2 regions of the Roseovarius aquimarinus genome follow, and region 1 is predicted to be linked to the other one. Evidence: riboswitches for the same ligand, from Rfam matches in the RefSeq annotation. Region 1 holds a riboswitch; the other holds the start of a gene.
The links. A riboswitch is a leader RNA that binds a small molecule or an ion and turns the genes downstream of it on or off. The one in region 1 is predicted to bind cobalamin.

Region 1 (6,550 bases):
CGAGAAAAGCCGCTTCGGAGGGACGCATCGCATAGCCATGGGGCGATGCGCCCGCGCGCACGACCTGCCCCACCGGCTCGGCCCCGGGCACGCCTTCCATCACCCGCGCGACAAGCCCCGTGACGGGCGCGATATCGGTCGCGACGCGCGGAACTTCGGAATGGCCCGCCTGGACCGACGCCGAGAAGGCGAAGGTTCCGACAAGGCAAGTGCGCAACATTTTCATGGACAGCTCTCCGCATTGTAACTATGTAACATCTCACCGGGCAATACATGCTATAATATAACATTTCAAGCGCCTTGCCGCGCCACAGGACCTCGATGTCAAACCACGCCGCGCAGAGCCACGATCATGACGGGTGCATCGAAACCTGCATGCGCGCGGCCGAGCGGACTTGCGCGGATAAAGGGCTTCAATTCACGCCGGTGCGACGCCGCGTTCTCGAGCTTCTTCTCGAGGAACACAAGGCCCTCGGCGCCTACGACATCCTCGCGGTTCTACGCGCCGAAGGTCTCGGCACACAACCGCCGATCGCCTACCGCGCGCTCGATTTTCTGGTCAGCCACGGCTTCGCGCATCGAATCGAACGGCTCAACGCCTTCATCGCCTGTGCCCATACCGGGCAGCGCCACGCGCCCGCCTTTCTGATCTGTCGCAACTGCAAACGGGTGGACGAAGCCGACACCGCACCGGGCGCGGGCGAGTTGGCGCGCGCCGCCGAGGAAGCGCATTTCGAGATCGAAGGCGTGACGCGCGAGGCGATCGGCCTTTGCCGGGTCTGCCGCACCGATAACGAGGCCCGAGCATGACGCTACCGAAGAGCCGAAGCGGCGCTGAAGAGGCGCTGATCGAGAGCCGTGGCCTAAACATCAAGATTGGTTCGCAAACCATTCTGGACAATATCGATTTCAGCATTCGGCGCGGCGAGATCGTGACCATCGTCGGTCCCAATGGCTCGGGCAAGTCCACCTTCCTGCGCACGCTTCTCGGCGGTGTGCGGCCCAGCCGGGGAGAGATCCGCCGCAAGCCGGGCCTGCGGCTCGGGTATGTGCCCCAGCGCCTCGTCCTCGACGCGAGCCTGCCCATCACCGTGCGCCGCTTTCTGGGCCTGCCGCGCCGCGTCTGCGCCCGCGCTGCGGCCGAGGCGCTCATCGCGGCGGGTGTGCCGGACATCGCTCAGCGCCCCATGGCGGGCCTCTCGGGCGGCCAATTCCAGCGCGTCCTTCTGGCCCGCGCCCTTCTGGAGAAGCCGGACCTTCTGATGCTCGACGAAGGCGCGGCGGGGCTCGATCAGCCGGGCGCCGCCGCCTTCTACCGCCAGATCGAGGATGTGCGCCGCGAGACGGGCTGCGCCGTTCTGATGGTGAGCCATGATCTGCATGTCGTGATGAGCGCCTCGGACCGGGTGATCTGCCTTAACGGGCATATCTGCTGCGAAGGCACGCCCGAGGTCGTGGCCGAGGCGCCGGTCTATCGCGCGCTGTTCGGCGAAGGCACGCAAGGCGCGTTGGCGCTCTACCGCCACCGCCATGACCATGTGCATGGCGAGGATTGCGCGCATGAGCACGGCCCGAAAGAGCCGGAGAAGGTAATCGATGCTGGATGATTTCATGACGCGCGCGGCGCTTGCCGGGATCGGCACGGGGCTGGCGGCGGCGCCTCTCGGCTGTTTCGTCGTCTGGCGCCGCATGGCGTATTTCGGGGATGCGACGGCTCATGCGGCGATTCTCGGCGTCGCGCTCTCGCTCGCGCTGTCGCTGCCGATCTTCACGGGCGCGCTCCTCGTGGCGCTCTGCATGGCCTCGCTCGTGACGGCCCTTTCGGGGCGCGGGCGCAGCGTCGACACCGTGCTGGGCGTGCTGGCGCATTCGGCGCTGGCGATCGGCCTCGTCAGCGTATCGCTTCTCGACGGCGTGCGCGTCGATGTGATGGCCTTCCTCTTCGGCGATATCCTGTCGGTCTCGCGCGGGGATCTGGGCATCATCTGGGGCGGGGCCGCGCTGGTTCTGGCGCTGGTCTGCTGGCGCTGGTCGGCGCTTCTGACGGCGACGCTCGATCCGGATCTGGCGCGCGCCAGCGGCATCGAGCCGCGCCGGGAGGAACTGATCCTCACCCTCGCCCTCGCCATCGTCGTGGCGGTCGCGATCAAGGTGGTCGGCGCGCTCCTCATCACGGCGCTGCTCATCATCCCCGCCGCGACGGCGCGGCCCTTCGCTCGCACGCCCGAAGGCATGGCGCTGATCGCCGCCATGCTTGCGGTCGCCTCGGCGGGATCGGGCCTTTTCGTATCCTACCGGCTCGACACGCCCACGGGGCCGACCATCGTCAGCGCCGCGGCGGGCCTCTTCGCGCTGTCCTGCATCTATACGGGCATCGGGGCGCGGCGGCGCGGCTAGTGAAACCGCGCCTTGCGCCCCCGGCGCGCCGGGGGAGGCATGGGCGTGCTCGCCTCGCCGAGATAGCGTACGAAGGCGCGCGCGGCCGCGCTCTCGACACGGTCGGGCGCGGCGTCGAGCGCCGCGCGCGCGGCTTCGGGCGTGGCGGCGCCCGGCAGGGCGAAGGCCCATTCGAGCAGCCCCATGCGCGCCGCCGCATCGGCATCGGCGCCCACGGCCTCCACGCGCTCGAGCCCGTTCAGGATCTGGGTCACGGTCATCTCTAGTCTTCTCCTCGGCCCAACCCCGGACCTCCTGGGGCGCGGGCGGCTGCGAGGGCAAGGACGGTGGCCGCATCCTGCGGACCCGTCACGCCGCCCCCACCGCCCCACGCGGTTTGACGTCATCGTCCAAGGCTGGTTTCCGGACTTCGAGGGGCCGGAGCGCCGCGGCGCTCCATGATCCGGCATCCTTCCCGGGCGGATACGCCCAGTGGCTCTTGCCGTCTCGCCCACCCTGACCGTTGCGGGGGCAGTGCCGGATTTCCACCGGCTTCCCAATTCTCCGCGCAGCGCGCGGCACCCTGGACGATCACCTAAGCGCATTCGGCAGGAGCGCGCAACGATTCATGCCGCCCTCGCGCGGAAAGCGGCCTGCGCCTCCGGCAGGGATATTTGGGGCAAGAAGAAAAGGGGCGCGCGGTGCCTAGAACGGCACGTCGTCCGGGCTGGTCACATAGCGCGCGACGACCTTCTTGGTGCCGGCCTTCTCGAAAGCGATCTCGAGCTTGTCGCCTTCGAGCGCGACGATCTCGCCATAGCCGAATTTCTGATGGAACACCCGCTCGCCCACCGTGTGCGAGGATGCGGCGGCCATGTCGATCACCGGCGATGTCGCCTCGCGCGGCTGGGCCGTGGGACGTTGCCCCGCGCGGGCCTGCATCCGTTTCCAGCCGGGCGAGTTGTAGACATTCGCCTCGGCCACGCGCGCGTCGATGCTGTTCTGGACACCGGCCGCCGCGCCATAGCCGCCACCATAGAGACCGGGCGGCGTCAGCACCTCGACATGCGCCTCGGGCAGCTCGTCGATGAAGCGCGAGGGCAGCGAGGATTGCCACTGGCCGAAGACGCGGCGATTTCCCGCGAAGGAGATCGTGCAGACCTCCTCGGCGCGGGTGATGCCGACATAGGCGAGCCGCCGCTCCTCCTCGACGCCCTTGAGACCAGACTCGTCCATCGAGCGCTGCGAGGGGAAGAGGCCATCCTCCCAGCCGGGCAGAAAGACCGCCGGAAACTCGAGACCCTTGGCGGCGTGCAGCGTCATGATGCTGACTTTCGCTCCGGCATCGTCGCTCTCGTTATCCATGATGAGGCTGACATGCTCGAGAAAGCCGGTGAGGTTCTCGAAATTCTCCAGCGCCTTGACCAGTTCCTTGAGGTTTTCGAGCCGGCCCGGCGCCTCGGGCGTCTTGTCGTTCTGCCACATCTCGGTATAGCCGGATTCGTCGAGGATGATCTCGGCCAGCTCGACATGGCTGACCGCCTTGTCGCCATTCATGCGGCCCCAGCGGGTGAGGCCGTCGAGAAGAAGCTGCAACTCGCGCGCGCCCTTGCCGGTGATCCCGCCCTCTTCGAGCAGGATACGCGCGCCCTCGATCAGGGGCACGCCGTTCTGGCGGGCGGTCACCTGCATCTTCTGCTGCGCCTTGTCGCCGAGGCCGCGCTTCGGGGTGTTCACGATCCGCTCGAACGCCAGATCGTCCGAGGGCGAGGTCACGCAGCGGAAATAGGCCATCGCGTCACGGATCTCCATCCGCTCGTAGAAGCGCGGCCCGCCGATGACGCGGTAGGGCAGACCGATGGTCAGGAAGCGGTCCTCGAAAGCGCGCATCTGGTGCGAGGCGCGCACGAGGATCGCCATGTCGTCGAGGCCGAAAGCGCGCATGCCGCGCGTGCCGCGCTGCATCGCCTCGATCTCCTCGCCGATCCAGCGGGCTTCCTCCTCGCCGTCCCAATGGCCGATGAGGCGGACCCTCTCGCCCTCCTCCACCTCGGTCCAAAGCTCCTTGCCGAGGCGTCCCTGATTGCCCGCGATCACGCCCGACGCGGCGGCGAGGATATGCGGCGTCGAGCGGTAATTCTGCTCGAGCCGGACGACATGCGCACCCGGAAAATCCGTCTCGAAGCGCAGGATGTTGCCCACCTCGGCGCCGCGCCAGCCATAGATCGACTGGTCGTCGTCGCCCACGCAGCAGATATTCTTGTGCCCGCCCGCCAGAAGCCGCAGCCACAGATATTGCGCGACGTTCGTGTCCTGATACTCGTCCACGAGGATGTAGCGGAACCAGCGCTGATATTGCTGTAGAATATCGTCATGGGTCTGAAAGATCGTGACGACATGGAGCAGCAGATCGCCGAAATCGACGGCGTTGAGTTCGATCAGGCGGCGCTGGTACTGCTTGTAGAGCGCGACCCCCTTGCCGTTATAGGCGCTCGCCTCGGCGGCGGGCACCTTGTCCGGCATCCACGCGCGGTTCTTCCAGTTGTCGATGACGCCCGCCAATTGTCGCGCGGGCCAACGCTTGTCGTCGATTCCGGCGGCCTGCACGAGTTGCTTGAGAAGGCGAAGCTGATCGTCGGTGTCGAGAATGGTGAAATTCGACTTGAGCGTGAGATTCGTGCCCGCAACGCCGATCAATTCGGCATGGCGGCGCAGAAGCTTGACGCAGATCGAGTGGAACGTGCCGAGCCACGGCATCCCTTCGATGGATTGGCCCAGAAGCGTGCCGACGCGCGTCTTCATCTCGCGCGCGGCCTTGTTGGTGAAGGTCACCGCCAGCACCTCGTTCGGGCGTGCGCGGCCGGTGTTGAGCAAATGCACGATGCGCGTCGTCAGCGCCTTGGTCTTGCCCGTGCCCGCCCCCGCCAGCATGAGGACCGGCCCGTCGAGCGTTTCGACCGCCTGCCTCTGCTCGGGGTTGAGACCCTCGAGATAGGGAACCGGGCGCGCGGCCATCGCGCGGGACGACAGGGACGCGCCCTCGAAGGCATCGGATTCGTCAAAGCTGCTCATGCGCGGCAGCATAGCCGCCCGGGCAGAGAAGTTAAATAGATGTTCGGCCTATGTTCCCAGCATCCTGGCGGGCGGCGTGCAGTTTTTTCCAAGATCAGGAACTTCGCCCGGGGGGCATCGGTTTTTTCGGCATCTGAAACGCAACGCAAGGAGAGTTCTGATGAAACGTTTCGTAACGCTCGCAACAGCAACGATTCTCGCCACGACACCGGCACTGGCGGCCGATGATCTGAACACACGCCAGCAGAATCAACCGACCTCCGAAGTCTATTCCGGCAAGTTCCCGCCCGACAGCTATAGCTCGACCGGCCTCGTCGGCAGCGATGTGGTCACGACCGAGCGCGGTGTCGGAAACACGGAGGCACCGATCGACGGCGACAAGCTCAAGAAGATCGGTCAGGTGCAGGATGTCGTCATGACGGACAACAACGAAGTTGCCGGCATCCTCGTCGATCCCGTTGATACGCTCGACGATGATGAGATGCTGTGGTTTTTCCCGCGCAGCAATGTCAGCGTGATCGATGACGTCGCGGGCGAGCCGCGCTATGCGATCGATTACACCGCAGGCGAAATGAGCGAGATCGAGCGCGTCGAGCGCAGCAACTGGATGTAAATCCCGCTCGGTTCAACGCAGAAGGGCCGGAGCATTCTCCGGCCCTTTTCGTTTGCGCATGACGGGACTTCTCGGCCCGCTCAGCCCGCCTTGCGCCCATCCAGCGTCTCGGCCAGCGCTTCGGCGCGCGCGGCGATCTCGGCCAGCGTGTCGGTCACCGAAGCAGGCACCACAGGCACTTCGACCCGCTCCGGTGCGGGCGCGGGGGTGTCGCGCAGGCTGGTCAGTTCGGCCTCGACCTCGGCCAGCCGATCTTGAAGGCCAGCGGTCTTGTCGGCCAGCATAAGGCCCGCCATCAGCAGCATCCGCGCCTCGGGGATGCGACCGATCTGGGCGGCCAGCACCGAGGCTTCCTCGTCCAGCATCTTGGCCGCCGAATGCAGGAAATGCTCCTCGCCCTCCTGGCAGGACACCTGAAAGTTGCGGCCACCGATCTCGATATCGACCTCGGGCATCATGCATCCTCCATTTCGGTGCCATCGGCGCTCC
Region 2 (6,550 bases), 200 kb from region 1:
GGCCCGCGCGATGAGCGCGCGCGCGGCCTCGCCGCCCGAAAGCCGGGTCGCGGCCCGCTGGCGCAAAGGCGCAAGGCCCATCCGCTCGATCGCGGCATCCGTCGCGGCATGATCCTCGGCGGTGGCGCGTTGGCCTGCGCCCAAATGAGGTACGCGGCCCAGCATCACCAGCGTCTCGACGCTGACGGGCCAGGCGATCTCGCGCGCCTGAGGCATCCAGGCGGCGGCCTTGGCCCGCAAACGCGGCGCCATCTCGGCAAGACTGCTGCGGCCCTCGGCTGCGATCAGACCCAGCGCCGCGCGCATGAGCGTCGTCTTGCCCGCGCCGTTCGGACCGATCAGGCCCACGAATTCGCCCGGCGCGATGGTCAGATCCACATCGCGGAAGATCTCGCGCCCGCGCAGGGCGACGCCGAACCGCTCGAGGCTCAGAAGGCTCATATCCCGTCCTTCCGCGTCTTGAAGATGAGATGCAGGAAGACGGGCGCGCCGACGATCGCGGTCAGAACGCCGAGTTTCAGGTCCTGCGACGGCAAGATGAGGCGCACCGCGATATCGGCGGCGAGGAGCATGATCGCGCCGCCGAGCGCCGACGCCCAGAGGAGCCGCGAGGGGCGCGCGCCGACAAGGGGGCGCAGGATATGCGGCACGACCAGCCCGACGAAGCCGATGGCCCCCGCGACCGCCGTTCCCGCCCCGACGACGCAGGCCGTGCCGACCACCAGCACCGCGCGCATCGCCCCGAGGCTGATGCCCATCGCGGCGGCCGCGTCCTCGCCCAATGTCAGCGCATCGAGGCCGCGCCCCAGCGTTCCGAGCAGGACCCAGCCCACCGCCATCAGCGGCAGCGCCAGCCAGACATGCACCATCGAGCGGTCCGAGAGCGAGCCCATCATCCAGAAGACGATCTCGTTCGCGGCGAAGGGATTGGGCGAGAGGTTCAGCACCAAGGAGGTGAGCGCACCCGCCAGCGCCGATATCGCGATCCCCGCGAGGATGAGCGTCAGCGCCCCGCCGCGCGGCCCCGCCAGCGCCATCACCAGAACGACGCCGATCAGCGCACCGGCAAGGGCCGCGAGCGGCAGGCCGAGCGCGAAGCTCGCCGCCAGCCCCGTCTGGATCGCCAGCACCGCGCCGAGCGCCGCCGACCCCGACACGCCGATGAGACCCGGCTCGGCGAGCGGATTGCGCAGATAGCCCTGCATCGCCGCCCCGGCGAGGCCGAGGCTCGCGCCGATCATCGCGGCGAGGATCGCGCGCGGCAGGCGAATCTCGCGCATCACCATCGCGGCGGGGCCATCGCCCCCCTGCCAGAGCGCAGCGATCATCTCGCCCAGACCAAGGCTCGCCGGCCCGATCAGCAGCGAGGCCGCGAACAGCGCCAGAACCGCCAGCGCGAGGGGCGCCATCAGGCGGCTCATCCGCCGGGGCCACCTGCGGCCGTGCCCGCCATGCGCGCCTTGAGCGCACGCCGCGCCTCGGCCATGTCGGAAATGGCGCGCAGCACGAAGGGGGTGCCGCAGACCCAGTCCTGATCCGTCATGGCGGCGCTGGCCGCCTGCCCGCTCAGCCCGGTGACGACCGGATGATCCATGACCTCTTCGGCGCGGCTGCCGCCCGGATAGCGCCGCGTGGTGATGACGAGCTCGGGGTCCAGCATCGCGAGGATTTCAAGCGGCAGTTTGCCCCAGTCGTACCCCGCTTCGGCGGGCGCGTTGCGCAGACCGGCGGCGGCGAGGATGTCGTCGGCGAGCGACTGCTCGCCCGAGGTATAACCATTGGCATAGTAAAGCGCCGCGCGCGGATCGCCGCCGCCGACACGCGCGCCCGCGCGCAGCTCGGCGAGATCGGCGTCGAAGCGCGCGACCATCTCTTCGGCGGCCTTCTGCCGCCCGAGCGCCGCGCCCATCTCGAGAATGCGCGCGCGCACATCCTCGAGCGAGCGGGTGATGTCGAACTGGATAACCTCGATGCCGAGGCGGCGCAGCATCGCGACCGTCTCGCGCGAGGTATAGCTGCCCGCGACCACCAGATCGGGGCGCATCACATGCACCTCCTCGGCGCGGCCCGCATTGATCGCATAACCCGCCGCCTCATCCGCCATGGGCGAGACGCGCCGGTCGAGCGCGATGCGGCTGACCGACAGAAGCTGCCCCTCGCCCGCGAGCAGCATCGCAAGCTGATCGGTGCAGAGATTGATCGACACGACTCTCTCGGGCGCGGCCATCGCCGCGCCTGCAAAGGCCAGATCCGCGCCCGCCAGGCAGGCGGACGCGGCCAGCGTTCTTATGCGCTCAGAAAGACGCACGAAGCCCCACATAGGCCGCCCGGCCCGGCTGGTTGAAGCCGCCCGCGGTCTCATAATCCTCGTCGAAGAGGTTCTCGAGCCGCAGGTAGATCTCGGCATTGTCGCTGAGATCATAGCTCACCCCGGCACCGACCAGCGTGTAATCGCCCACCTTGTTGTTCGCCGGTGCGAAGGCGCTCGGAACGATATCGGCGACGTGGCGGATATCGACATATCCCGCGAACCGCTCGGTGAAGTCGGCGCCGAGGCCGATCACGGCGTCATGCTTGGGCGTGCGGGTCAGGCGCGCGCCCTCGGTCTCGGCATCGGTATAGGTGTAGGCGCCAAAGAGGCGAAGCGCGTCCGTGAGCGCGACCTCGCCCGACAGCTCGATGCCTTTCGACGTCGTGGTGCCGGGAACCTGGTTGTAGCAGCCGAACCCGCTGCCGCAGGCCGTCGCGGCGCCGTCGAAATCGATCAGATCGTCGATATCAGTGTAGAACAGGGTCGCCTTGATGAAGCCGGCCTCGCCATAGGTCTTCTCGGCGCCCAGCTCGTAGCTGATGCTCTTCTCGGGCTGAAGGGCCGGATCGCCGAAACTGCTGAACCGCTCGAAAAGCGATGGGGCGCGGTAACCGGTCCCGACGACGGCGCGGAAGGCCAGATCTTCCACGGGGCGCCAGACGGCGGCGACGCGGCCGGTGGTCTCGCCGCCGAAGCTCGAGTTGTCATCATAGCGCAGCGCCGCCGAAAGATCGATTTGCTCGGTCGGGCTGAACAGCAGCTCGGCCGTCGCCGCGGAGTTGTCTTCCGAGCCGACGGTCGTGCCCGAGTCTATATCTTCGTCCGTGCGCTCCGCCCCGATATTCAGCACCGTGCGCGCGCCGAGTTCGGCACTGCCGAGATAGGACAGCGTGCGGCGCTCGCCTTCGAAGCGGGTGGTCCCGCCGGTCGGATCCTTCCGGTCGATGTCGAAATAGCTGTAGCTGAGCGTATGCGTCACCGCGCCCGTCTCAAGCGTGGCGAAGACGCGCGCGCCGAGTTCCTCGGTCGAAATCTCGCCGGTTGCGTTGTTCGAAAAACGGCTGCGGTCGATCTCGATATCGCCTTCGCGATAGAGCACCGAGCCGCCGATGGTCAGGGTCTCGGTCGCGTCGAATTCGGCGCTGCCGGTCAACGTGCTCTGCTCGAAGCCGTCCTTCTCGGTGTTGAAGCTCTGGGCCGAAATACCCTCCGACTCGACGCGCCCATAGGTGAGCGCAACGAAGCCGCGCTCGGACTTGTAGCCGCCGCTCAGCGATCCGGAGTAAGTGTCGAAGCTTCCGGCCTCGACTTGCGCCGCGCCTGAATAGCCCAGTTTTTCAGGGCGATACGTGGTGATGTTGATGACGCCACCGATCGCCTCCGAGCCGTAGAGCGCCGATTGCGAGCCCTTGAGCACTTCGACCCGCTCGACACCCGCTGCCGTGAGACCGCCGAAGTTGAACTGGTTCTGCGTGCCGGACGGGTCGGCCACGTCGATCCCGTTGATCTGCACGCCCACATAGCGCGACGGCAGGCCACGAATGAAGATGCCCGCGGACGCTCCGAGGCCGCCATTCGAGACAGAGGTGACGCCCGGCAGACGCGTCAGCGCATCGAGCACGGTCGTGTCGTTGCCGCCCGCATCATCGCCCTCCAGCACCTCGACCGTGGCGCCGGTGCGGCCGCGCTCGACAGGCGAGAGGCTGCTCGAAAGCACGATGGTGCCGAGGTCGAATGTCTGCTGGGCCTCGGCATGGCCGGCGGCGTGGGCCGCCGCGCCGGCGAGAATCGTGGTGGCGAGAAGTCTGGTCTTCATGGTCTGTCTCCGAACGCACCCTATTTCGGGCGCGCCTTGCGTCTTTGAATGAGCATGCGGAGAAGCGCGTGGCTTCCGCAGGCGGCGAGGATGCCACCACAACGGAAGGATCCGTTGCCCATGACGCGCCCCGCGTCCGGACAGGGTGAGCACTTCGGCAGGTCTCCTGACTCGCGGGTCACAGCTTGGCCGGGTCTTCCCACCGCAACGCGCGGCAGTGACATGTTCCGGCTTCGCTCGCCGCCTACAGTTGCGGGGGCAGTCGCGGAATTGGCCGATGGCCGAACCGCGTTCCCTATTATCCATCGCCCTCGCGGGCTTGGACCGAAGCACGACCTGCTTAGCGCGCGGCCCCCGCTGCGGAAAGAGGGAAAATCGAAAATTTTCGCGCGCGGCGACGTGCACGCTCAGCAGCGTACATGAACCTTGGCCAGTATCTCATTGAGATAAGGTGGAATGGTGGGTGGTGAGGGGCTCGAACCCCCGACATTTTCGGTGTAAACGAAACGCTCTACCAACTGAGCTAACCACCCGCTGGGCACGGATTAGCGCCATCGGCGCCCCCGCGCAAGAGCCTGGAGACTCACTCAGCCGTCGCGCTGCCGATCCGCCGCTCGCGGCCGTCCTCGAGATGGTAGACGCAGCCCTGCCCGTTCTCCTGCGCGCCCATCTCCTCGAAGGCCATACCCTGCGCAAGCCCGCGCAGCACCTGCCCCCAGAGGCCATGCGCCACCACGATGCTCGGTCCGCGCAGCCCATCGGCAAAGTTCCGCACCCGTATCATGAGCGCATCCAGCCCCTCGCCGCCCGGCGCGGCGGCATAGGTTTCAAGATCGCTCGCGCCCTTCGGCAACTCGGATTTGAGGCGGCCCTCCCAGGCGCCCGTGTCGATCTCGGCGAGGCGCGGGTCGACGACGGCGGGCGTGCCGGGCAAGGCGATGGCCGCCGTTTCGCGCGCGCGTCCGAGCGGCGAGACATAGATGCCGCCCGGCCCGGCCAAGACCTGCGCCAAGGCGGGCGCGATCAGCCCGGCTTGCCTGCGCGCGGCCCCTTGCGGTCAGCGGCGAGTCACGCCGCCCCTGAATGCGCCCGGCGAGGTTCCATTCGGTCTCGCCATGCCGCAGGAACCAGATCGGGGGCCAGTCAGGCAGATGCATGCGCGTCGCCTTGCGAAAAAGTCCCGGCGCCCCAACGCGAAACGGCGCCCGATCGGGGCGCCGCTGCGACTGGAGTGCCAGTGAAAGATGGTGGGTGATAAGAGATTTGAACTCCTGACATCTTCGATGTGAACGAAGCGCTCTACCACTGAGCTAATCACCCTTGGGATGGGTTTCTAGCGTCAGTCGCTGCCCTCTGCAACCGCTTCTTTCAGCGGATGACGCAGCGGCGCGGTGGAGGTGTCGATGGCGGCGTCGGGTATGCTCGCCGCGGTGGCGACGCCTGCGGGAATGCTCGCGACCGCCGCCGAAGGCTGGCGGATATTCGCAACGATGACGCGGGCTTGCGGCGTTTCCTTCACGCGCTTGCGCTTGATCTTGCCCATCGGTTGAAGGTTCAGCTCGCGCCCCTCGGCGAGAGAGGCGCCCAGAACCTCGAGCATGGCTTCGATGACGGGTTTCGCATGCTTCTTGGCGACGCCCGAACGCTCGACTACGAGCGAGATCAGCTCCTGCTTCTTGAGCTGCTCGGCACCCGCCTCGTCCGTCGCCTGGGCAGGCTTGGCAGGTCTTACATTCGTCTTTTCAACAGCTTGGGGCGCACTCTTCGCGCCGCCTTGCGCGGGTGCTGCCTTGGCGACGGCGAGCGGGGGCTTCGGCACCATCGTCGTCACGCTGCCCTGTGCGCGCAGCGGCGCGGGCGGCTTGGGCGGCATCGCGCTCGCGCGGCTCGTCTTGGGGCTCTTGCTTTTCATCTTGCTGCCTGTCGTCTTGCGGCTGACCATTTCGGCTGCCTCCCTTTATGGGTTATGATTGTTGACTGCTCGGCGACGATCATAGCCCCAAGCGTGTCAATATGCCAGCTTTACCTTCAAATGCAGGCTCAGCGCCCTTTGAAGAGCCCGCCCAGAATGCCCCTGACGAGACGCCGTCCGGTTGTCCCCTGAAGCTCCTTGAGAAGCGCGCCGGTGAGCGCCTCGCCGAAACCGCCCTCGCTCTCGCGCCGCGCGCTCGAGCGTGCGGTCCGGCTTCCGGAATAGCGCCGCCCGGCATTGAATTCGCGCTCCGCCACCGATTGCGCCTCGGCGGCGTCTTCGGCTTCGGCGGCCTCGGCGGCCGCGGCCTCGGCGCGCGATTTCAGCATCTCGTAGGCCGACTCGCGATCGACGCGGGTCTCGTATTTTCCGGCGGCTGGGGACGAAGCCTGCGCCGCGCGGCGCGCGGCGGCGTCGATCGGCCCGAGTTTCGAGGAGGGCGGACGAATGA

Region 2: linked by a shared signal. The riboswitch ahead of ACGRVM_RS02385 (TonB-dependent receptor plug domain-containing protein) and the one ahead of ACGRVM_RS01425 (hypothetical protein) in region 1 are both predicted to bind cobalamin.

The regions. Positions count from the first base shown of each region.
Region 1 covers NZ_JBIHMM010000001.1:292,083-298,632, reverse strand. Annotated here, with positions in the region: gene ACGRVM_RS01445 (zinc ABC transporter substrate-binding protein) at 1-220, opposite strand, end outside; gene ACGRVM_RS01440 (Fur family transcriptional regulator) at 322-810, shown strand; gene ACGRVM_RS01435 (ATP-binding cassette domain-containing protein) at 807-1,607, shown strand; gene ACGRVM_RS01430 (iron chelate uptake ABC transporter family permease subunit) at 1,597-2,397, shown strand; gene ACGRVM_RS01425 (hypothetical protein) at 2,394-2,657, opposite strand; cobalamin riboswitch at 2,774-2,977, opposite strand; gene ACGRVM_RS01420 (ATP-dependent helicase) at 3,082-5,448, opposite strand; gene ACGRVM_RS01415 (hypothetical protein) at 5,609-6,061, shown strand; gene ACGRVM_RS01410 (cell division protein ZapA) at 6,142-6,516, opposite strand; gene ACGRVM_RS01405 (hypothetical protein) at 6,516-6,550, opposite strand, start outside.
Region 2 covers NZ_JBIHMM010000001.1:490,469-497,018, reverse strand. Annotated here, with positions in the region: gene ACGRVM_RS02400 (ABC transporter ATP-binding protein) at 1-441, opposite strand, end outside; gene ACGRVM_RS02395 (FecCD family ABC transporter permease) at 438-1,421, opposite strand; gene ACGRVM_RS02390 (ABC transporter substrate-binding protein) at 1,418-2,227, opposite strand; gene ACGRVM_RS02385 (TonB-dependent receptor plug domain-containing protein) at 2,295-4,127, opposite strand; cobalamin riboswitch at 4,267-4,471, opposite strand; tRNA gene ACGRVM_RS02380 (tRNA-Val) at 4,585-4,660, opposite strand; gene ACGRVM_RS02375 (histidine phosphatase family protein) at 4,711-5,127, opposite strand; partial or broken gene ACGRVM_RS02370 (histidine phosphatase family protein) at 5,213-5,284, opposite strand; tRNA gene ACGRVM_RS02365 (tRNA-Val) at 5,373-5,447, opposite strand; gene ACGRVM_RS02360 (HU family DNA-binding protein) at 5,467-6,039, opposite strand; gene ACGRVM_RS02355 (helicase HerA-like domain-containing protein) at 6,168-6,550, opposite strand, start outside.